DNA from 3 places in the Paenibacillus sp. URB8-2 genome. Region 2 is predicted to be linked to each of the others. Evidence: riboswitches for the same ligand, from Rfam matches in the RefSeq annotation. Region 2 holds a riboswitch; each other region holds the start of a gene.
The links. A riboswitch is a leader RNA that binds a small molecule or an ion and turns the genes downstream of it on or off. The one in region 2 is predicted to bind thiamine pyrophosphate.

Region 1 (8,068 bases), 1.7 Mb from region 2:
CTATCCGGCTCTTCCTGCACCATGTCCATAATCCATACATTTTTGATCAAAATACTCATTTCCCTGCGCCTCCCTCTTCGTATGAATGACTCACGACCGAAGGATAAACCTTTCCGCAAGGAGAAGGTCAAGAGCGGCTGTTCTTTTTTTGATATGATAAAGAAAGTTCAGTTGACGAAAGGATAACCTATGAAGATCAAAGAAGTTGCGGAGAGGCTGGGTCTGTCGGCCAGAGCCATTCGCTTTTATGAAGAAAAAGGGCTGATCGCTCCCTCGAAAGGAGACAATCAATACCGCGAGTTCAGCGAGCAGGAGGTGTGGCGGCTCCAGACCGTAATCGCTTTACGAGAGGCGGGCATGAGTGTCGAGGATATCCGCAGGGCGCTGCAGGAGTGGGAAGGTCGGGATCACGAGCGGCTTCAGTACTACCTGGAGCTTCAAAGGTCCGCGCTGTTCGCCAAATGGCTGGAAATCAAGAGCATGATCGAGACGGCCGATTCAATGATTGAAATGGTTAAAAAAGAGCGCTCGCTTCAGCTGGACGATCTGTACGCGCTGGCCGAAGCTTCACGCAAACTGCGGGGGAGCCGCAATTGGGAAGATAAATGGAACTATGACCGCAGGGCCGTCCTCCATGACCGGAATGTCCGCAGCGCCGCCGAGTATGAAGGCTATGAAGAGGCTCTGGAACTGGCTGTGGAGTGGCTGGCGCCGGCACCCGGGGAAAAAGGACTCGATATCGGCACGGGAACCGGCAATCTGGCCGGAAAATTGATGGAGCGCAGCGCAGACATGACGGGAGTCGACCAGTCGAAGGAAATGCTGAAGCAGTGCGGGCTGAAATATCCGCAGCTGAAGACTAAGCTCGGCAATTTTCTGGCACTGCCGTTTATCGATGAGAAATTCGACTTTGCCGTATCCAGCTTCGCCTTTCATCATCTTGCCGGGGAGCAGCAGACACTTGCCGTCAAGGAAATGCGCCGGGTGCTGAAGCCGCACGGACGAATCTGCATTGCCGACCTGATGCTCGCCGAAGGGGACCATGCCCCGATGCCGGAAGAAGACGGCTATCCGTCTCTTTCCGGCCTGCTGGCCTGGTTCGAAGACAACGGCTATATTACGAAACATCGGCGCATCAAAGGGCGGCTGCATCTCGTATTTGCGGTGCCGATCCGCTGAAGCTCTTCAAAAAAACAAGCGGGCTCTGTCTCCGGTATCCGAAGGCGAGCCCGTGTTTCTTGCGGGGGAATCCCGCTTTAAATTGCAGCTAGAATTGAAGCAAGCCAACCTTGCCCTAAGGAGAAGGTTGACTTGAAATCGCGGATTCCGACCGTCAACGAATGGAGCTTTCGGCAAGGATGTCCCAATCCTTGAATACCGGCTGAAGCCCGCTTCGGTATAGCATGTCCCTAATTTCCGGCACGCTGCGGCTGTCCGAAATTTCAAACTGCGGCGTTCCGCCGTCTCCCGTGTGCCCGCCTACCTCGGTAGAAACGCCTGCCGACATTTTGGTGACCCCCAAATGGACAAGACGGTCGCGGAACTCGGCGGGTTCTCTTGTGGACAAGGTAATGCCGGAACGGGGCAGGAACAGCCGATACGCCAGGATGATTTGCACCAGCGCCCGGTCGGTTACGTCCGATTCGGGGTTGAAGCTGCCCAGATAAGGGCGGAACCTCGGGGGAGACAGGCTGATTTCGCAGCTGGGATAACGGTCCTGAAGATACCGCGCATGCATCGCGGCCATGAAGGCTTCCTGCCGCCAGTCGTGCAAGCCGAGCAGGGCGCCAATGTTGACTGAGCGGAAGCCCGCCTGGCAGCCGCGCTCCGGAGCGTCAAGACGGGCGCGGAAGTTCCGCTTCGGTCCTTTGACGTGAAGCTTGGCGTATGTCTCCCGGTCGTATACCTCCTGGAACAGGGTCAATCCGTCCACACCCGCATGGGCCAGCTCTTGGTATTCCTCCGCGGATAGCGGATTGACCTCGATGCTAATGGAGGAGAAATACTTGCGGAGAACCTTCACGCAATCTTTAACGTAACCGACCGGCGAATCCCGGCGCGATTCTCCCGTCAGCAGCAGGATATGGCGAAGACCGGTAGAGGCAATCGCCGCCGCTTCCTTTTCGACTTCTTCGAGCGTCAGTTTTTTGCGCGGAAAGTCGTAGATGGAGCTGAAGCTGCAGTACGTACAGTGATTGACGCAATAATCGGCTACATACATCGGCGTAAACAGCTGCACGACATGGCCGAAATGAGAACGGGTGATACGCTGCGCCTTCTGAGCCATTTCCTCCAAATGCGGTCCAGCGGCAGGTGACAGCAGGGCAAGCAGATCTTCCTCGTCCAGCTTCTCCTTGGCCAGCGCCCGCCTTACATCCTCCGCCCCATACCCCTTCCACAACTCCTTAAAGGGTAAACGCTCCAGGGTCATCAGCGATTCATAGAAACTCATTGATCTGTCCCCTTTCTATACGCTCAAAAAACCGGTCAAAGGCGAAGAGGCCTCCGCCTCCTGCCGAACCGCTCCCAGCCCGGCCAGATAGGCCTGCCGTCCGGCGGCAACCGCCCCGCGGAAGGCTTCTGCCATGCCCAGCGGATCGCGGGCGGTGGCAATCGCCGTATTCAGCAGCACGGCTGCCGCGCCCATCTCCATCGCTTCTGCCGCCTCCGACGGCCGCCCGATCCCGGCATCCACAATAATCGGCAAGCCGGTCTCTTCAATCAGGATGCCGATCAGTTCTTTCGTCCGGAGGCCCCGGTTGCTTCCGATGGGCGCTCCCAGCGGCATCACCGCCGCCGCCCCTGCGTCTCTCAGACGGAGCGCAGCAGACAGGTCCGGGCTCATGTAGGGAAGGACGACAAAGCCTTCGGCAGCCAGAATTTCCGTGGCGCGGATCGTCTCCAGGTTGTCCGGAAGCAAATACCGCTGATCGTTAATGACTTCAATCTTGACCCAGTTCCCCATTCCCGCCGCTCTGGCCAGCCGGGCGATGCGCACGGCTTCTTCCGCGGTCCGCGCGCCGGAAGTATTGGGCAGCAGAGTCATGTGCGGCGGAATATGATTCAGAACATTCTCCTCCCGCGACGAGGGATCGACTCTCCGAAGAGCTACCGTGATTACTTCGGAGCCGGAAGCTTCGACCACCTCCGGAATAAGCGTATTGCGGCTGTATTTGCCGGTTCCGATGAACAGCCGGCTGGACAGGGCCTTGCCCCCGATATGTAAAGCATCCTTCATAATCTTTAATCCTCCCTATTCATAATATTGAGCGGTCAGCCAAAATAACGGTGATAGAGCGAACGGGCTTCGGCGGGATCTCCCGTTCCGTGAATGAGCACCCGTCCATCGGGAAAGACCGCCAGGCGGTGCTTCTCCAGCGTCAAAGACAGCATATAGGGATTACGCTCCGCCCGGCCGTGAGCGGAAAGCCGCCGCTCCCACTCCTCCAAGTCCAGTCTTGCCGGACTTGCCGGGCGAATCTGCACCGTATCCCGCCCGCAGAGCACTGTCGTTCTGGAATGGCTCCCCGGCGATAAATACGGATAGGTGCGGTTGGAGCCGCAGGATGGACAATCCGCGCGCTTCAGCCTGGACGTATCCATCGACGAGTGGCGGTTGGTCCACAGATCGAAGGAGACCAGCGTTCCGCGCAGCGCGCTCACGTTCCCCGACAGCCATTTCAGCGCCTCGGCTGTCTGATAGGCGGCTGTCATTTGTACGGCGGGACCGATAATGCCCGTCGTATCGCAGGTATCCCCTCCAGTTGGAAGCCCATCCAGCAGACAGTGAAGGCAGGCGCTCTGTCCGGGCACAATCGTCATTGAAATCCCGTAGCTACCGGTACAGGCTCCATAGATCCAGGGAATGCCATTCCTCACGGCAATATCGTTCACAATCATCCTTACCTCGAAATTGTCCGCCGCATCCAGAATAAGGTCTACGTCCCGGGTATAGAGGCCGATTTCATCGGCTGTAATATCCGCAACGATCCCTTCCACCTCTACAGAAGAGTTGACGCTGCGAAGCCTGCGCGCAGCCGCTACCGCCTTGGGCATCCTCTCGGCCGCATCCTGCTCACTGTAGAGATTTTGACGCTGCAGGTTGCTCCATTCCACATAATCCCGGTCGATAAGGGTCACCCTGCCGACGCCCGACCGCACCATCGTCTCCGCGCATGCGGAGCCAAGCGCGCCTGCGCCTATGATCAGCACCTTCGCTTCCGCAAGCTTCTTCTGGCCTTCGGATCCGATTCCATAAAATCGCTCCTGCCTGCTGTATCTGTCCTGCCCGGCGGAATTCATCTTTCGCCTCAGCCTCCTCCCACAAAATGCACAAGCTCGACACGGTCCCCTTCGGCAAGCGTGACATGCCCGTAATCTTCCTTGCCCACGATCACGCCGTTCAGTTCAACGATCATCCGCCGTTCCTTCCATTCGGGGCGGCTCAGCAGATCCGCAAGCGTACCGCAAGCTTCATCAAGCCTGGTCTCGTTTCCGTTGATATACAGATTCATTGCCTTCACCTCCTTTCAAGCCGGGCCGCTCGGACCGCGGAGCGGTAAGCCATTGCCGCAGCCACCGGATCGGCTGCGCCGCAGATGCCCGACAACACGGCAATACCTGCAGCGCCGCTGCGGATGACCTGCCCCGCGTTTCCCGGCTCAATGCCGCCGATCGCGATGACCGGAACCGGGCAAGCCCGGACGGTATCAGCGAGTCCGCTTAGGCCCCGGCCGGGCAGACCCGGTTTGCTGGCCGAGGCGTACACATGCCCATAGAGGCAGTAGTCCGCCCCTTCATCCGCGGCTGCGGCCGCTTCCGCCGCGGAATGGACGGAGCGGCCAATGCGCAGCTCCGGGGCGATTGGCCGGGCGATGGCGGGAGGAAGGCTGTGCCCCGCAAGCTGGACGCCGCCGGCGCCGGAAGCCAGCGCGACATCCAGACGGTCGTTCACGACTATTTTGCCAAGCGGTACACCACGGCGGGACATCTCCTTCACTGTTTCGAACAGCTCATTCGCGGTACACGATTTCTCGCGCAAATGGATATAATTCACCAATGAATGGACAGCCTCGGCGATGGTCACAAAGTTGTCTAACAGCGTCCCGCCGCCGGAAATGAGATGTATCTCGGGATCGGTTTCCCTGACGTCCACAGCTGTGGACCACCGTGAAACGGAATCTTTTGTTGGGTGAATTGCCATGCTCTCCTCCTGTGTTTCTTTGATCACACCAAAAAAGCCGCCCTCTCGAAGGAAGGCGGCCGGAAACTGCAGATAGGATCGAACCTTGATGAGGTCCGGATGCAGATATTCACTCTCCACTTCCCTACGCTGGTACAAACCAGATCAGGTTCAAAGGGTCCGAACAATCACGTTCGTCTCAGCCTTGCGGCACCCCTAGTGTCAATCTCTATGCGGTTATGAATCTTCTACAGCATAGCATATTCTTCCTTCTCATCATACCCCTTGCGTGAAAAAAAGCCCCCGGTCGCACTAGCGAACCGGAGGCTTTGTACTATACCGCTGACGCGGTTGATTTCAAGGCGTAAACGGTTAACCGTTCACGATTTCGCCGCCATTGACATGCATAACCTGGCCGGTCACATACGTCGAATCGTCGGAAGCCAGATAGACATAAGCCGGAGCCAGCTCTTCCGGTTGGCCCGGTCGCTTCATCGGCTGGGTGGCTCCGAACTCACTGACCTTTTTCTCGTCAAAGGTGGACGGAATGAGTGGCGTCCAGATCGGACCCGGCGCGACCGCGTTGACGCGAATGCCTTGTTCGGCCAGATTCATGGCCAGCGAACGGGTGAAGGCGAGAATAGCCCCTTTGGTGGACGAATAGTCCAGCAGCTGAGGGTTTCCTCTGTACGCCGTAATCGAAGTCGTATTGACGATGGTAGAGCCTTTTTTCAAATGAGGCATTGCCGCTTTCGTCAAATAAAACATAGAGAAAATATTCGTGCGGAACGTCCGCTCAAGCTGCTCGGAAGTGATATTCTCGATCTTCTCCTGCGGATGCTGCTCCGCCGCATTGTTGATCAGGATGTCCAGCTTGCCCAGACCCTCCACCGATTTGTTGATGAGGTCCTGGCAGAAGACTTCAACACCAATATCGCCGGAGACGAGAACGCATTTGCGTCCTTCCTGCTCGACCTGGCGCTTCGTTTCCTCCGCGTCGGTGTGCTCGTTCAGATAGGAAATGACCACATCGGCCCCTTCCTTGGCAAAAGCCACCGCAACCGCGCGGCCGATACCGCTGTCTCCGCCTGTAATCAAGGCCGCTTTGCCAAGCAGCTTGCCTGCCGCTTTGTATGTCGCCGGTTCATATTTAGGCCGCGGTGTCATTTCCGATTCCAATCCGGGTTGACGATCCTGATGCTGCGGTGGCAATGTCTTCTGGGTTTGTTGACTGCTATCGCTCATCTTTCATTCTCCTCTCGAAAGTTTGTAAAAGCTCAGACTTTCCTTAGGATGTCTTAGGGATGTGCAATTATTCGTTCCCTCTTACGATATTTAAATTAACCAATTGCCGGAAGCTCAAACAGGAGCAAGGATAGCAAAGAGCGGTCAGCTTTTTGCTCAGATGTTCTGCGGAGAACCCCGATGCTGAATGCCGCAAGCAAGAAGAAACGCCTGACGGCGTCTTTATAAGACGCAAGTACGTTTCTCGTAGAAATATATGTCAAAATGTTAAGCCCCCGGCTTATACATGCTTATATTTACAAAAAACCCGCCTCCGGCGGAGGCGGTTGAAGATGGGACAGCCGTGTGTACGGCTTAAATAATCTCATTAAATACCATAAAGAATAGTGTAGCCAGCAAGCATACTGCCAGCAGCGCGCTCAGTGTGCGGATTTTGCCGATTTCACTGGAGACGTCGCGGCTCTGCTTCATGCCTGCTGCCGCCAAACGCAGCGGCTTGCTCATAATGCCGCCCAAGGCAAACATCGCGAGCAGCAGCAGCGCAACGATAATCATCCACGGCACCGAATATTCGTCTTTAGTCATCATGTAACCGCCGGTGAGCAGTTGGATCACAAGTCCATACTGGGCGAAACGGTTAAATCCGCTGATTGCGCTCAGCGTTCCCTCCTTGGCTGCGGGAGAAAGCTTCTCCATCCGACCGAGAATGAAAGGCAGCACCAGATAGAACCCCAATGCCAGCATGCCGATCATATGTAAAAACATCAAAACATGCCAATCCATAGCGCATTCCTCCCGATAAATCTATGATATAAGTTACATTCGTAAATATTATAACCAATTGCCGCCGCTTCTCAAAAGAAAATCCCCATTTTATCGAAAATAAAATGGGGATACCGTTCATACTTTTGTCAATTAATCACACATTCACTACCGCCGTTACATTTCTTACAGACTCCGCCGATTTATCCAGAGCCGCTTTTTCCTCGCTTGTCAGGTCCAGTTCAAACACTTTCTCAATTCCCCCGGCGCCGAGCAGCGTCGGAACACCCATGAACACATTGCTGTAGCCGTATTCGCCTTCCAAATAGGCAATGACGGGCAGAATCCGTTTCTTGTCCTTCAGAATAGCTTCGGTCATCTGAACCAGAGAAGCCGCCGGCGCATAATAAGCGCTGCCGTTTCCAAGGAGTTCAACAATCTCTCCGCCGCCGTGGCGGGTACGCTCCACAATCGCTTTGATTCGGTCCGCCGGAATCAACGTTTCAATCGGAATCCCGCCGACGCTGGAATAACGTACGAGCGGAACCATGTCGTCGCCGTGTCCTCCGAGTACGACGCCGCGCACATCTTCAAACGAGACATTGAGTTCCTGGGCGATGAAGGTGCAGTACCTTGCCGTATCCAGCACGCCGGATTGGCCGATTACGCGGTTCTTCGGAAAGCCAAGCGCATGGTAGGCCACATAAGTCATGGCGTCAACCGGATTGCTGAGGATGATGACGATGGACTCCGGAGCAACGCGTTTGATATTTTCGCATACCGATTTGATGATGCCGGCATTGGTATTGACTAGATCGTCACGGCTCATGCCCGGCTTGCGGGCCACACCGGCCGTAATAATGACGATATCCGAATCTG
Region 2 (8,068 bases):
ACTTCGGAACGCGCATCGCCATGAACCCTTCGCCCGCATCCGCCCGGTCGCCAATAAAGGCGACGACGGTCAACGGATCGCTGCCCACGCTGTCCTTCATGAAAGCGATGGCCTGTGACGCCGTCCACCGTGCCGGCACGGTGGCCCCAATATCCGTTCTATTCGTTCGGCCCGTTGCACCATTATCCGTTCCGCCCGTTGCATCATTGTCCGCGCCGGCTTCGGGACCGGCCTTCTTCTCCGGAGGAAGCATAAGCCGAGTGATCCCTTCCCCGTTCACCCAGAACATGGAAGCATACTGGTAGCGGTCTCCCAGCGCCTTCAGACGAGCTCCGATTTCCCGGTCGGACTTGCCCGCCAGCAGACGCGCTTCTTTGTGCCACATTTTTTCCATTTCGGTGATATTGGAATACGGCCTGAAGGCCTTCTCTGACTCACTTGCCGTATTTCCGAACTTCCAATGGTAATGGTCCGACAAGGTATAGATGATCAGACTGAGCGGAAAGAGCACGGGCAAAAACAGCACGGCAATCACGATAATCAGCAAATACCGCGACAGAAGCGACCGGCTGAAACCCGGATTCCGCCCTCGCGTTCCATTCCTTCTTATCATGCCTTGATCCTGTATCCGATGCCCCGGACCGTCTCAATAATTTCCGGCGCGGCGGGGTCCTTCTCCAGCTTCTCGCGCAAATAACGGATGTGAACCATCAGCGTTTTGTCCCCTTCCATATAGGGCTCGCCCCAGACCGCTTCATAGATCTGTTCCTTGGTCATAATCTGGCCGAGGTGACGCAGCAGGTAAAAGAAAATCTGAAACTGCTTGCCGGTAAGCGGTATCTCTTCTCCGCTCTCCGTCAGGGCAATCCGGTTCTCCTCTTCATAGACGGTAAGATGCTTCAGCGAGAGCGGCGCCGCCGAAACGCTGCCCGACCGCCGCAGCAGAACTCCGATCCGGGCGGCCAGCTCGTCAGGATGAAACGGCTTGGTCAAATAGTCGTCGGCGAACTCCAGACCCTGGAGCTTGTCGTCGATCGACGTTCTCGCCGAGAGCATCAGAATGGGAACGCCCGGGAAACACTTTTTTAACCGCTGTCCGACGGTAAAGCCGTCCAGCCCCGGCAGCATGACGTCCAGAATAGCCAGATGGCAGCCGTCTGCTTCTTCCACGGCCCGCTCTCCCGTCTGCAGCCAGCGGACCGCATAACCGCGGTCCCGCAGGTCCCTGGCGACAGGGCCGGCGATTTGCGGATCGTCCTCGATATACAGCAAAGTGCCGCTCATAACAACAGTTCCTCCTTCATTTCACGTTGTGGCGCTTTACACAAGAAGAAACGGCTGCGCCCTCCGATGCAGGATGGCAACCGTTTCTTTTCATCGTAACCTATGTACAGGTTGGAATGGTAAAAAAGTTGGATCTCGGGCAAGCTAGATCTCAAAAAGCCGGGGCGGCGGCTCAAACTCCGGTCTGCCAAAAAAGTAACCTTGAGCCAATTCGATGCCGTTATCCAGGCAAAATTGAAATTCCTCTCGCCGCTCTATGCCTTCGGCCAGCACCTTGCCTCCGAAACGGCCCGCTTTTTCGACAACTTCCTTAATGCTGGTTTGTTTATGGGGCTCCTGATCGCACATGCTGATTAGCCCGCGGTCAATTTTCACATAATCCGGCTGAAGCCGCGACATGACCTCAAGCGTTGCATAGCCCGAACCGACATCATCCAGCGCAACATGCACGCCATGCTCGCGGTATTCCGAGAAAATAGTTGCAAGATGGTCGATATCGCGGATTTTCTCCGTCTCCACCACCTCAAACACGAAGTCTTCCGGACGAAGACCCTTCTGTTGAATCGTTTGAAACGTATGTGTAAGACAATATTTGGGATTATATATGGAGGAGGGGAGAAAGTTGACAAACCGTTTGATTCCTTCAGGCAAATGCCGGGCGCTGGATTCGATGGCGGATATGCGGGCCGCCCGGTCCAGAAAGGAGTGGAGCCCGCTCCGCCTCGCAACTTCAAAAAGGGTTTGAGGCTGAAACTCCGGTCCATGCGGCAGCGGGCGCAGCAGAAACTCAAATCCGATGATCTGTTCGGTGGAGTCGACGATCGGCTGCATGTAACTGCAAAACTCTTTATTGGTGATGATGTCGACGAGAGTATGATTGGAAACGCGGGCTTTTAACTGGGTGAGGGGTACCCAACGCTCAAAAAGACCCGAGATCGCCGCCCCCGTTACGCACACCGCAATCTGCTCCATTTCTTCCGACTCTTCCAGCAGCTTCATGATGGCCTTTAGCTGCTCACGGGAATCATACGGAATTTCATAGCCTGTCTTAAAAGCGTCAAGGGCATATCCGGCCGCTTGAATGGCGGAGGCAAGAGCGGGTGATGCGCGCCGAATTTTTACGATTCCTTCATCTTCAATGGGAGCTAAGGGTAAGCAATCACTGCACTGCATGGATATCCTCCTTATGACCTATATTAATACCAACACTTGTGGTCATTATAGCATCTTTCGCCCAGAAAAAGGGAAACCATGGAAAAAAGCGTCCCCTTTCGGGACGCTTTTCAATCATGACTGCTATTTAAAAACAAGGTTTAACTTACTTGCCCGCGGACGCCGTCTGCTTTTCCCAAACCTCGGGTTTCCGGTCTTTTCCGGTATATTCGATACGCGTCGGCGAAAGCTCCAGAATGACGTAATCCGGATCATCCGGTCCCTTGAACCAACGCTCCAAATCTTTGTTCCATATTTTCTCGCGCAGGCTGCCGTCTTTGGTAACGGACGCCTGCGCTTCAATCTCAAGGATATCCTTGCTGCCTCCCGCCTCATAGCCCAGCAGCAGAAACACATTCGGGTTATTTTGCAGTTCTTCCACTTTATGCGTCTTGCGGTCTGTGGCCAAATAGAGGTTAAGCCCCTCATGAAAGACGGCCATATAACGAACCTTCGGCTTGCTGCCGGCTTCAATTGTGGCGAAAGAACCGAATTTGTTGTCATCCAGCGCCTTGATTATACGTTGTTCCAATTCTTTGTTGTCCATGAACATCCCAATCTCCTTTCTATTCAAGCCAAGAGATACATAAGCTCAGCGGGTCGATACAATATAATGTACCCTGACTCGGCGGAATGAATCCTAAATGGAAGGGATTGACTCCGGGGGGCGCGCCTCCTTTTTCAAGGCAATGCAGACGGTGTAAATACTATTGTCGATTACCCTCAAAGTCAGGAGGACTACCATGAACCAACTCTTGGATGATCCCATTCTACATACCGCGCTCCTGCAGTTTATTTTTCCCTTCTCCATTAAGCAGGGGCAAGGACCGGAGCTTGAGGCGCGGCTTAAGCGGGACGGATTCACCCCGTTTTTTCTGAATCATAAAGAACTGCAGGACGATTATTACGGAGAAGGCTACTGTGTCTCGCATGAGAACATGGAGCGTTCCTATATGCCGTTCGCCGCCCATGTGCTGTTTCCGCGCGGAGAGGATAAAGATTCGTTTCGCCGCTATTCCCGGGTGAACGGCCTGAATTGCCGGATGGAAATGCCGCAGGGCTCCGTTTCCTTTCAGGTGCTCTCGACGGATGTGTTCATTTGTCCGTTTCAGCTCGGTTTTATTACTATCCGGACGGCGATCGATGAAGAGAGGCTTCCACTTAGTTTCGCGCTGGAATTCGCCGACCGGTTCCGCTCGCTGGAAAATGTATCGGAAGCGGACGAGGCGGCGCGTATTTACTGTGAGGACAGAATGTTCAAGCAGATGGAAGATTTCGTGTTCAGAAATCTGTTGAATGGCCTGGAGACTTTCCTCGACCAGTCGGATTTGAACTCGGCTTACTTCGAAACGCTGCCTTTTTTCGTGGATGAGCGCATGATGGTTCAGGCCTTCTACGGGGTAGAGGAAGGGGAGGAAATCGACTACAGAACATGCTACCGCGCTTCCCAGCTCGACGGAATGAACCCGGACGGCCGTCCTTACATGAGCGCAAGCAGCGAAGAATATATCGGGGAGTACTGCCGGAGGCATAGGTACGACCGCTGGGGTCCGGGCACTTATTATATGACGAACGAGCAGACCTTCTGCTGCCTGAGCCGCAGCAATTCCGAAACCGCCGTGAAGCTCGCGGGTCAGATGTACGGCGAATACTATTACGGCCTGCTGCTCAGCCTGTTTCACAAGATCGTGCTGCTGAAGTTGTCCAATGTGCACTCGCGGCTGCGGATCGAGCATGATTATGAAGAAATCGAGGATTTGATCTACTATATCAACAAGTTCTCCGCCAAATTTTATTTTCTTGAACTGATCTCGCAGACACAGGGCCGTGAAATCTTCTTTCAATTGCGCAAAGTGTACGGCAATGATGAATTATTCGTGGAAGTAAAGCAGACGCTGGCCGACCTGTTCCAGTATCAGGAGACCTTCCAGGCCAAGCGCCGCGACAATCTGCTGATGATTCTGACGGTATTCACGGTTGTAAGCGGAATTTACGGGATGAACCAGGTAATCGAGGATCTGAAGGGAAACATCGACTGGAGCAAAATACTGCAGTATTCCGTATTCGAATACATCGCTCTGTTTCTGACCTTCTGCGGCATAATTGTCAGCGCCGTTCTGACGGTGCGCGAACTGTGGAGCGGGATTAAAGGCCGCCGCCGCAAGAAACTCGAATAACCGGCAGGCTGGACAACCCCGGAACCTTGCGTCTATAATTACACCGTAAGCAGCAAGAATACCCGAAACTTCATAGAACCAGGGGTGCTGGAATTACGGCCGGCTGAGAGTGTATCCCGCAAGATACTGACCCTTATACCTGATCTGGATAATGCCAGCGTAGGAAAGGCCTAAGCGTGTGGTCTTCCAGGACCGCCGCAGTCATGCGTTCCTTCGCGTCCCTGATGTTCAGGGGCGCTTTTTTGGCATTATTTCTTGGCACTGAGGGGGGTGCGCAGATTTCCGGGTCCGCAGGGCGTTCCCGCGATTTTGGGGATGAGCTTTCATGAAGACGGGAATATCCGCCGCTTCAGGGATATCCGGGGCGGCAATACAAAGGAGAGATTATATAAATGGGAGTCAAAAAATGGTTATCACTGTGCCTGGCCTGCCTGTTCATCTTCGCTGCGGCGGGATGCGGCAGCAATAATTCGGGAGGGAACGCGGGCGGTGCTCAGGGAACCTCTGCTTCCGCTTCGCCGGAGGCATCCGCTTCCGCCCAAAGTTCGCCAAAAGCGGCAGTACCGGTAAAGGTCGCGCTCGACTGGACGCCGAACACGAATCACACCGGACTGTATGTCGCCAAAGAGCTCGGCTATTACGCAGAGGAAGGCCTTAACGTGGACATTGTACAGCCGGGAGCGGCAGGCGCGGATACGATGGTTACTTCGGGAGAAGCCGCTTTTGGCGTCGGCGCGCAGGACAGCCTGACGCTGGCACGCATTCAGGGCGTTCCGCTCGTGTCCATCGCGGCAATTATCCAGCATAACACATCCGGCTTCGCGGCTCCGGTCGACCGGGGCATCAAATCGCCGAAGAACTTCGAAGGAAAAACTTACGGCGGCTGGGGATCGCCGGTGGAAGAGGCTTCCATGAAGGCCATTATGGACCCGGTGGGCGGCGACGTGAAGAAGGTCAAACAGGTCACGATCGGCGAAGCCGATTATTTTACAGCCGTCAAACGGGATATTGACTTTGCCTGGATTTTCTACGCCTGGACCGGTATTGAAGCGAAGCTGCGCGGCGAGCCGCTGGATATGCTGTATTTGAAGGATTACGCTCCGCAGCTCGACTATTACACGCCGGTGCTGACGACGAGCGAGAAGGAAATCGCCGAGAATCCCGAGGTGGTAAAAGCCTTTTTGAAGGCGACGTCCAAGGGCTACCAATACGCGATCGACCATCCAAAAGAGGCTGCCGATATCCTGATCAAGGCGGTTCCCGATCTGGACGCGAAGCTCGTTCAGGCCAGCCAGGAATGGCTCAGCCCGAAATACAAGGACGACGCCGCTCAGTGGGGCGAGCAGAAGCCCGAAGTATGGAAAAACTACGCCGACTGGATGTACGGGCTGAAGCTGCTGGACAAACCGCTTGAAGCCGACAAAGCGTTCACGAACGAATTTTTGCCGGACGGGCAGTAAGTTTAATAGAATTAAAATCTTGATTCACGGGGTTCACAATTAACGGTATGAAAGTATTATGGTCATGAAAGTATCAACGACATGAAAGGATGATAGTGAATGGCAAGTACGCTGCTGAGCATTCAGGTGATTCCGAAGACGCCGGGAGGCGAAGACGTAATTTCTTATGTGGACAAGGCGATTGAAGTCATTCAGCGTTCCGGTGTGAAGCATCAGGTGAACGCGCTGGAGACGACGATGGAAGGCGAGCTCTCCGACCTGCTGGAAATTGTCAGGGAGATGCAGGAGGCGTTGATCGAAGCGGGCTGCCCCAGCGTCATCTCGCAGGTCAAGATCGCCCATAACCCGGGCGGAATCAGCATGGACAAACTGACGGAGAAATACCGCCCGTGATTTCCAGGTGGAAACAAATCTGGCCGCCCCTTGTGGCGGTCCTCTTGTTTTTGGCGCTGTGGCAGGTGTCGGTCTCCTGGTTCCATGTGGAAAAATGGATGCTGCCCGCTCCCTCCGACATTTGGCGGGAAGGCATGGCCAGCGCTTCATCCCTTAAAGGGCATACGCTGGCAACGCTGCGGCTGACGCTGATTGGCTTTCCGCTCGGCGTGGCCGTAGGGATTGCCGCCGCCGTACTGCTGCATATTGTCCCCTGGTCGGCGCGCGCGCTGTACCCGCTGCTGATCTTAAGCCAGAACGTGCCGATTATTGCGCTCGGTCCGCTGCTTGTGATCTGGTTCGGCTTCGGCCAGCTGCCGAAGATTATTCTCATTACGCTTGTGTGCTTCTTCCCCGTGGCGGTCGCGGGCCTGGGCGGACTCGCCCAGACCGACCGCATGATGCTTCAATTTATGAAGATGGCGGGCGCCTCAAGGCGGCAGATCTTCTCCAAGCTGGAGCTACCACATGCGCTGCCCTCCCTGTTCTCCGGCATCAAAATATCCGCCGCCTACGCCGTGACGGGCGCCGTGGTGGCGGAGCTGATTGGAGGGAACCAGGGACTCGGCTACTATATGCAGATACAGAAATCGGCGTTTCGCACGGACCGGATGTTCGCCGCCATAATTCTGAGCGTGCTGCTGAGCCTGCTGCTGTTCGCCGCCGTTGTTCTGATGGAGAAATGGCTGGTCCGCTGGAAGCCGCGGCGGGACGCACAATAACGGGCGCAAGGAAAGAATATGCAGAAAGGGGCGCTAATAAGTGACGAACAAGACCGTTCCGCCATCAAGCGGAGAACCGGTAAAAGAGGAGAGGCCGGCCGCCGCTTCGCCGGATTCGGGCACCGAAGCTCCCGCGCTGGAGGTCTCCGGCATCTCCAAATCCTTCTCCCAGCGCGGGCGTAGCATCCCGGTGCTGGAGCAGGTGTCGCTTACGGTGAAGCCGGATGAGTTCGTATCCATCATCGGCCCGTCGGGCTGCGGCAAGAGCACGCTCTTCCACATCATCGGCGGACTGGTCAAGCCGGATGCGGGCGCCGTGCGGATGAACGGCGCTACGGTTACCGGGCAGCGGGGCAGCGTCAGCTACATGCCGCAGCAGCCGGCGCTATTTCCTTGGCGCAGCATCGAGGATAACGTGATTCTTGCCCGCGAGCTGAAGGGCGCGGCGCGAAGCGAAGCCCGCGAGGAAGCCCGGCGATGGCTCGCGAAGGTTGGACTCGGCGGATTCGAGAAGGCGTATCCGCACATGCTGTCCGGCGGCATGCAGCAGCGCGCCGCCTTCCTGCGCGCGCTGCTGGCGCCCCAGGAGCTGATGCTCCTGGACGAGCCGTTCAGCGCGCTCGACGCCCTCACCCGCAGCGAGATGCAGCGCTGGCTGCTGGAGCTGTGGGAGGAGAACCGCCGCTCCGTGCTGTTCATCACGCATAGCATTGAAGAGGCGCTGCTGCTCTCCAGCCGCATCTATGTGTTCTCGGGACGGCCGGGGACCATATTGCACACC
Region 3 (8,068 bases), 2.3 Mb from region 2:
GCGCCACGGCCTCGGGTTCGAGCGGATACACGCCCTGAACCCCGAGCGTATTCTGCGCCGTCACCGCAGTCAGCGCGGACATGCCGTAGACGCCCAGTTCCTGGAACGTCTTGAGGTCGGCCTGGATTCCCGCGCCTCCGCCACTGTCGGAGCCGGCGATCGTTAACGCTTTGTATACGTTCATCTTTTCGTCTCCCTTGCTGAATAGTTCTGTTTACGCTTGACGGATTCTCGACAGCTTGCCGTATTCGTCCGGCGTAAGAAGCGCCAACTGGTTCAGAAATTCAATCTGGAAGCTGCCCGGACCGTGTGAAGCTGTCTTCTCCGCTGCGAGTTCGGCGGCGACGCCGTAGAAGGAGAGGGCTTCTGCCGCCGCTTCCAGAGGGGAGTCCCCCGCAACCGCCAGGAAAGCGGCGACGACGGAGCTGAGCAGGCAGCCGGTTCCGGTCACTTTGGTCAAAATAGGATGGCCATTGGCTGCGATATACGTTTTCTCTCCATCGGTGATAATGTCCTCTTTTCCGGTAACAATGACGATGCATCCGAGCTTTTTCGCCGCTTTAATGGCCACGGCGGCATGATCGCCGTCGCCTGCTCCGGCGTCCACGCCTTTAATGGACCATTTCTCTCCGATGACGTTGGCAACCTCGGCGACATTTCCCCGCAGCGCGGTAATCTTCATTTCCGAAACGAGACGATGCGTGACTTCCGTCCGGTACGCAGTCGCGCCGGCTCCCACTGGATCGAGAACGACCGGTACACCGTGCTTGTTGGCCGACTGTCCGGCGAGCAGCATGGCCTTGATGGCTTGCTCGTTAAGCGTGCCGATGTTGATCAGGACGGCGCCGGACATCGCAGCTACATCCGCCACTTCTTCATGCGAATCCGCCATAAACGGCGAAGCTCCCAGAGCGAGCAGACCGTTGGCGGTAAAGTTGGTGACGACGATGTTGGTGATGTTGTGGATGAGTGGATTGTTTTCCCGAAGCTTGGTTATGAAAGACATTTGAGTTCCCCCCTAAATTAGTATGAACCTATAAATTCACAAAAGCGTCCCCGGCCGTAATACCCGCAGGCAGCAGTCCGTTGTCTCCAAGCCACTTCAGCACTTTGTCCCATGATTCCGGGTCCTGATACCCGAAGGGCTTATCGCCCGCGTCCATCAGCGGCAGCAGCACTTTAAGGCTCTGCGTTTCAATTTCCTTGTCCAGAGGAGCGGTCCCGTCCTCATGCGCCAGCAGGATAGACAGCGCTTCGTCAGGATGCTCTTTTACATACGCCTGACCTTCCCGCATCGCCGCCAGAAACTTGCTGTAATCGTCTTTATGCTGACTGATTCCCTCGTCGCTGGCAACAAGCACTAGCTCGGAATAGTCGGGCACACCGTATTTCGCCGGGTCGATCGAGGTGACAGGGTGGCCTTCTTTTTGCAAAATAAGCTGCTCATGGTTGATGAACGCACCCATAATAGCGTCGGTCTGTCCGGTGGAAATAGCCGGGATCAAGTCGTAGCCCACATCCACAAAATTAACCTTATCCGGATCACCGCCGTCGGCTTTGACCATCGTCTTGACCATCGCTTCATAGAGCGGGATGGAAGAATACCCCACATTTTTGCCGGCCAAATCCTTAGGCGTATGTACGGAACTGTCTGCAGGCACCATCAGGTGAGTCAGCGGGTGACGGACTATGGAAGCCAGCGCTTTTACAGGAATTTTCTCTCCCCGTGCCATCAGCACCTGCGGCTGGTAGCTTAGCGCAAGATCCACTTTGCCTGCCGCGACGAGCTTCAGCGCATCATTCGTGTCCGCCGGCATTTGAATTTCCACATCGAGTCCCTGCTTGGTGAAATAACCCTGTTCCTGTGCGGCATACAAAAAAGAATGCACGGCGTTCGGATACCAGTCGAGCATAAGAGTCAGCTTGTGTGCAGATGCAACCGGGCTGCTCGATGCAATGGGGGCTTGCGAGGGTGAGGCAGAAGCCGCGGAATCGCCGGACGGCGAAGAGCCTCCGCAAGCGGTTGTCAAGAGAAGGAGCGATAAGACGGGCAGCAGTAAAGCTTTACTACGGGTAAAAATTTTCATCAATATGTACCTCTTTTCTTAAGAATTTGATGCTCCAGCAGCCGGACAGCCAGGAATAGCGCGATACCGAGTGCTGAGAGCAGAACAATGGCGGCGAACATTTCGGCGCTGTGCAGGCTTCCCGCCATCCGGCGGCTGTAATAACCAAGTCCGCGCGTGCCTCCGAGCCATTCCCCGATGGTCGCGCCGATCACGCAGTACACCACCGACAGCTTCAGTCCCGAGAAAAAGGAAGGAAGCGCCAGCGGAACTCCGATCTTGAACAGCAGTTGCGAACGGTTCGCGCCCATGGTCAGCAGCAGCTCTTTGTAGGCGCCGCCGCTTTTGCCGAGACCGTCGTAGACACCCACGACGACCGGGAAGAACGCGGTCAGGAAGACGACGGCGACCTTGCTCCAAAGGGAATAGCCGAACCACATGATAAAAATGGGGGAGAGCGCGATCAGCGGAATCGTCTGGCTGATGATAATAAAAGGATAGAGTGCCTTTTCCAGCGTTCGGGACAGATGCATGCCGGTTCCAAGCAGGATGCCGCCCGCCACCGACAGCAGGCATCCAATTGCCACTTCCTCCAAAGTGGCAGGCAAATGAGTGCCGAGCAGCAGTCCTGCGTTTAGGACGAGCGCGGTCCAGATCGAGGAGGGTGCGGGAAGGATAAAGGACGGAACGAGTCCCGAGCGCACAGCCGCTTCCCACACGGCGAGTATCAACAGCAGCAGGAGAAGAAAGGCGCCGTAACGGCGAATTCCTTCCTTAAACGGCGCGCGTTTCATACAGCCTCCGCTCCAGTTCGGCCCGCAAAGAGACAAAGCCGGGCTCGTAATTCATTTCCAGACGCCGGGGTCTCGGCAGCTCCATGTTCATCTCCTGAAGGGAGCCGCCGCTGGAGGACGGCATTAGAAAGATTCGGTCACTCAGCAGAATAGCTTCCTCCAGATCATGCGTAATGAACATAACGGTCCGCCCCAGCTCCCCCCATAGCTCCAGCAGCCAGCGGTGCATGTCCCGCTTGGTCATGGCGTCGAGCGCGCCGAACGGCTCATCGAGCAGCATGAGCTCGCCGCCGCTCATCAGCGTACGTAGAAAAGCGGCCCGCTGGCGCATCCCGCCGGACAGCTCATGCGGATAAGCAAGCTCATAACCGGCGAGTCCGAAACGCTTCAGCATGTCCTGTACCACAGACTTTTTGTCTTTACTGGCCCGGCCTTTGATCTCCAACGGCAGCAGGCAGTTGTCCAGCACCGTCCGCCAGGGCAGCAGGAGGTCCTGCTGAGGCATGTAGGCGGTAAGGCCGAGCCGGTTCCCCCCGGAGCCGCTGTCGGAGCCACGCAGCCCGATTTCTCCCGCCGTTTGCTCCAGCAGTCCGGCTATTACTTTGAACAGCGTGCTTTTGCCGCAGCCGCTGGCGCCGACGATGCTGACGAATTCGCCCTTGCGGAGCGTTAACGACAGTTCCGAAAATACGGGCTTCTGCTGCGGAAACGAAAAAGAAAGGCGGCGGAGAGATAAAAGTTCTTCGATAATCGGTCAGCCCTCCTTAAGATGAATAAAGACCCGTCCATTTCCGTTAGAGAAATGGACGGGCCTTCAAAATATCCGCCGTACAAGCGCTAGGTCTGTACGGCTTCGATTAAGTAAGCTCCAGGTTCCACTTCCCTACGCTGGTATGATCCAGATCAGGTTCCAAGGGTCCGAAGCTCGCGGCTCCGTCTCAGTCGGATGACGCCCCTAGTGAAATTGCGGTCTTTTATTCGGTTTTCATTGTTTTTAACTATACCATATCCCAGTCGGTTCCCTCAATGTACCATTTGGGCCTGATCGACTCAAAACCGAGATGATCCTCCATTATGCGATAAATTCTGGCTATCATTTTTAATCCAGTGATCAGGAATGCTTAAAGTAGGCGGCAGTTTGGTATGGATATCGCCCTTAGCCGAATTCACTTGCGCTTGAGTAAGAAAAATACTTCCTGTGAGATCGGCGCCGCTAAGGTTGGCATCCCTAAAGTCAGCGCCGATCAGATCAGTTACTCTCATGTCAGCATCTCTCAGGTCGCTTGCAATAAGCAGAGCGCCTCTTAAGTTAGCCCCTCTAAGATCGGCTCCTCTTAAATTTGCGCCTATAAAGTCGCTTCCCTTGCGTACTTTGGTTTTTGCTTTTTGGTTTTGATTATGCCGCGGTGTAGCTTTTGCACGCACCCGTTCACTTGTCTGCAGAAGCAGATCATTAACAATCGCCCGATGGGCAGGGACGTTAAGTTCCAAAATCGAGCTTGGATCAAGATTCGTGAGATACTCCGTTTGCTCCAGAACAGCCTGTAAATCTTTGTGAATCGGCTCAGCCTCTTCTAAACTCAGCGCTTCATTCAAGTAGTAAAGCATTTCATGAAGCTGCTGCATAATGGGAAACAGCTCAAACATCTCTTTTGCCAACGCCGGATTATCCCGCCAATCGTTTCCGGCATAGGTAATTTGGGATACCTTTTGACCTGAATGGATTATCGAAAGTGACGCGCATAGCCTTCACCAAAAAGAACGCCCCCACGCTAATTGCGGAGCGTCCTTTGCATTGTATAACTCGCTTAGCCGGTCTTCAAGTTAAAGCTGCAAAGCCGCGATTTCATCAATCTTCGCCGCTTCCGCGGGATCGGCTGCAATCAGCCGGTCATACAGAGACTGATCCTGGGCGATGTTATTCTTCTTCAGTACAGCCAGGTACCAACGAGCTGTTTCACGATTGGCTGCATCTGTATAATCTTCGTTCAGGCCAAGCTGCAGCGTATCCGCGGCCGTTTGCAGCTGTCCGGACATAAATTGAATTTTGCCCGCATTCAGTCTTATAGCCGGAGGGACAGTAAGCGACCGTCCTTGCAGCTCTCCGGGAGACAGAGTCTTCAAATATTCCATATCCGCCAGAACCTGACTGTAGGCTTGAAACCCCATTTTGAACTTCTCTTGCATGTTTGCCTTCCTGTTAATATCATCTTTTTGTGCGTATGCCGCCTGACCCAGATCATAAGAACGGCTGATTATAGCACTGTACCAGTCCATCTCCCAGAGGTTTTCGCTATTTATTAGATCCGCATAATTTTCATTGAATCCAAGCTTCAAGGTAGCCTTGGCTGCCTCGCGTTCTCCTGACATAAGCTGCATTTTTCCTGCATTAAGCGCGATGGTCGGAGTAACGGAGAACGGACGTCCCTGCATTTGCTCCGGAGGGAGTGTCTTCAAGTGCTCAACACCGGCCACAACATTCGCGTATGCCTCCAGCCCTGACTTGAAATACTCCTGCTCCCGGGCGTTGTCTTTTTGGGTATGGGCCTGGGCTCCCATCATCACAGCACGGCTGATCAAGGCATCCGCCCATTCAATATCCCAGACGAACTTGTCGGCATTGTCACGGTACACCCCGAAATCAAGATCGCCTTGCCCTTTAAGGGCATAGTAAGCTGCCAACTGGGCCAGTAATTGCTTGTTGTATGGCTCGTTCTTGAGGGCGGGAGTCAGCACATGCAAGGACTCTTCGAGGTACTGCCCGTTTTGAGTCTGGCTAAACACCTGCTGATCCATAGAGGACAGATACATCGCCGCCTCCGGATGGCCCGGGCGCTTATCCAAAGCTTTCACCAGCGGCGCCTTCAGCTCTTCATAGGACTGGCTGACCGCAGTCAGATTCTTGGCTTTCACAGCGGCATTGCTCGATCCGATATAGCCGATCAAAATGAACAGCAGAAATACGGTGCCGATTCCGAGCACAGTAAAATATCCAAGACGCAGCCCCGCCGTATTCCAGTTCCGGCGCAGCGGCTTGCTGTCCATGACCGCCGCCGTCCCGGCCAGACCGATAAAGACCAGTATTCCCATGAAAGCATAGCTCATATTGAAGTCCAACAAGCTGTGGATCAGAATAGACAAGGCGATAATCAGATAAAAGAAACCGTTGCTGAAATCGTCCTTATCCCTCTTTGCATACCCGCGAATATATTTATAGAAAATATAAAAGATAAAACTCATGAACACGATAAATCCGAAAATCCCGACCTCAATCAGGTACTGCAGGAAGAAGTTATGAACCTGACGGCTGCTATAAGGGTTGTTCTGGTAGTGCTCATACAGCGCGGCCCAGCCTCCTCCTCCGGCACCGAGGATCGGATGATCCTTAACCACTTTTAATGCATCCTTATAAAAAGTTATACGCTCCAGCACGCTGTGCTGTTTGAAGTTAATGTTCTCCAGACGTATCCCGATGTTCGGAGGCAGCAGGTTTCGCACGCTTGTTCCGATAAACAGGAAAGCGATGATGCCGACCAGCACTATAGAGCCGAGTGGAATCCACAGTCCGCTCAGCTTGCGCGCCTCCAGCCCCCCGAGTTTCTTGTGCAGCCAAGGTTCCGCAAACCGCTGGATGACCCAGCCCAGCACGGCAACGATCAAAGAGCCCCCGAGCAAATACCCCCAGCCCTTGGAGGCGGCGGATGATGTGAATGCGGTATTCAGCTCGATACCTAAATTGGTTACGGGTGTTGTAATTAACAACGAGACGACTCCGGCAATTCCGAGGTGAACGATCCATAGGATTTGCTGCACAGGCTTTAGGAACAGAAGCAGCAGGATGAATGCAACGGGCAGCATAACCAGTCCGCCGCGCGACAGCGTGAGCAGAATGGATACAATAATCGGAACCAGCATGAACCCGTGCGTCAGCCGGCCATACCATTTCCGGGAGCGAACGAGCGCGAACAGGGCGACAAACAGAAAAGCCATCAGGAATGCAGCATATGTATTTGCATACTGAAAAATCGAGGTGAGCCGCAAGCCGTTGGAGTCGGTCATCACCGAACCCGAATATTTACCCTCGCGCACGGTATCGGAGAACCAGCCTACCAGAGCGCCGGCGAATTTCCAGCTCCCCAGCCAATTCAACAGCCCGAAGGCTACGATGAAATAGGCGATGGCGAGAATGGCGTTCTGAATGACAATATTGATTTGCCTCTGCTTCAGCAGATATAACGCAACAATGAATATTGTTGCATACATGCTCTGAATGAACATCATATTCATTGCCATATAATGCGAGACGGCGACAAACATCGACAGGATATAAGTGACAGGAAGCAATGCCGCCATCACAGTCACCAAATCCCGCTGTTCGGTCAATTTGAACTTGGTTATATCAAGGCCAATCCATACCAGGAGCATCAAGCCGCTTAGCAAAGCGGATATATACAGAGGCTTCTCGTAATCCATATTCAAACCATTAAATAATCCCACTTGAAACGGGGCCCAGCCCAAAAATAAAACAAACGCAAGGGCCAACATCCACACCGGACCTGAAATCTTTTCTACATTTCTCGACTGCACAGCATTTTTTCCGTATACGGGTTTCGACACGCTATGATCTCCTTTTCCTGTAGATATTTCAATATTTTAGCATACGGATATGTTAATAGTCTTGTAATTATGTAAAATGATAGCGATCCTGGTAGTCGTTATTAAACACACTTGGCCCGTAACCTAGGTCCTCCATACAGGAACTCTAAGCTACAGGCCAAAAAATTTAACAGTTTCTATCATCCATCTCCATACGGGTTATCTATTCCCGTGGGCTTTCAGATATTCCAGTGCATTATACAGCATCACAGCTGCTTCAGCCCGTGTCAGCTTGCTCTCCGGATTGAACTTTCCGTCCTTGTCCAGGGCGGTGATTTTGTATACAAGGGACCGCTGGATGCCGCCCTGGTAAGAAGGGTCAATCTGATCCTCATCGGCGATCTTCGTCGGAGCAAGCTTGATAAGCGGCAGATTGCCGGCTTTCTCGAGGCCTTGAACGAGCAGGGCGGTGAACAGCTGTTTGGTCATCGGTTCCTTGGGATCAAGATCCGCCGGGACGTTGACACCGTTATAGTGCGCATTAATAAAAGCTTCGGCATACCATGCGTCATCGTTGACCTTGGTAAAAATATCGCTTGCCACGGGAGCCTT

Region 1: another riboswitch for thiamine pyrophosphate. It lies ahead of PUR_RS09765 (thiamine phosphate synthase); the one in region 2 lies ahead of PUR_RS01920 (ABC transporter substrate-binding protein).
Region 3: another riboswitch for thiamine pyrophosphate. It lies ahead of PUR_RS12540 (ABC transporter ATP-binding protein); the one in region 2 lies ahead of PUR_RS01920 (ABC transporter substrate-binding protein).

The regions. Positions count from the first base shown of each region.
Region 1 covers NZ_AP023239.1:2,148,592-2,156,659, reverse strand. The annotation lists gene PUR_RS09795 (amidohydrolase) at 1-59, opposite strand, end outside; gene PUR_RS09790 (MerR family transcriptional regulator) at 190-1,179, shown strand; gene thiH (2-iminoacetate synthase ThiH) at 1,334-2,452, opposite strand; gene PUR_RS09780 (thiazole synthase) at 2,468-3,238, opposite strand; gene PUR_RS09775 (ThiF family adenylyltransferase) at 3,274-4,302, opposite strand; gene thiS (sulfur carrier protein ThiS) at 4,311-4,514, opposite strand; gene PUR_RS09765 (thiamine phosphate synthase) at 4,520-5,203, opposite strand; TPP riboswitch at 5,308-5,410, opposite strand; gene PUR_RS09760 (SDR family oxidoreductase) at 5,555-6,427, opposite strand; gene PUR_RS09755 (hypothetical protein) at 6,782-7,210, opposite strand; gene mdh (malate dehydrogenase) at 7,347-8,068, opposite strand, start outside.
Region 2 covers NZ_AP023239.1:403,307-411,374, reverse strand. The annotation lists gene PUR_RS01945 (HAMP domain-containing sensor histidine kinase) at 1-613, opposite strand, end outside; gene PUR_RS01940 (response regulator transcription factor) at 610-1,284, opposite strand; gene PUR_RS01935 (EAL domain-containing protein) at 1,429-2,457, opposite strand; gene PUR_RS01930 (pyridoxamine 5'-phosphate oxidase family protein) at 2,603-3,043, opposite strand; gene PUR_RS01925 (hypothetical protein) at 3,240-4,673, shown strand; TPP riboswitch at 4,744-4,856, shown strand; gene PUR_RS01920 (ABC transporter substrate-binding protein) at 5,066-6,133, shown strand; gene PUR_RS01915 (MTH1187 family thiamine-binding protein) at 6,233-6,526, shown strand; gene PUR_RS01910 (ABC transporter permease) at 6,523-7,287, shown strand; gene PUR_RS01905 (ABC transporter ATP-binding protein) at 7,328-8,068, shown strand, end outside.
Region 3 covers NZ_AP023239.1:2,728,969-2,737,036, forward strand. The annotation lists gene thiD (bifunctional hydroxymethylpyrimidine kinase/phosphomethylpyrimidine kinase) at 1-184, opposite strand, end outside; gene thiM (hydroxyethylthiazole kinase) at 215-1,006, opposite strand; gene PUR_RS12530 (ABC transporter substrate-binding protein) at 1,035-2,087, opposite strand; gene PUR_RS12535 (ABC transporter permease) at 2,087-2,860, opposite strand; gene PUR_RS12540 (ABC transporter ATP-binding protein) at 2,841-3,611, opposite strand; TPP riboswitch at 3,724-3,827, opposite strand; partial or broken gene PUR_RS12545 (pentapeptide repeat-containing protein) at 3,911-4,609, opposite strand; gene PUR_RS12550 (O-antigen ligase family protein) at 4,685-7,477, opposite strand; gene PUR_RS12555 (S-layer homology domain-containing protein) at 7,676-8,068, opposite strand, start outside.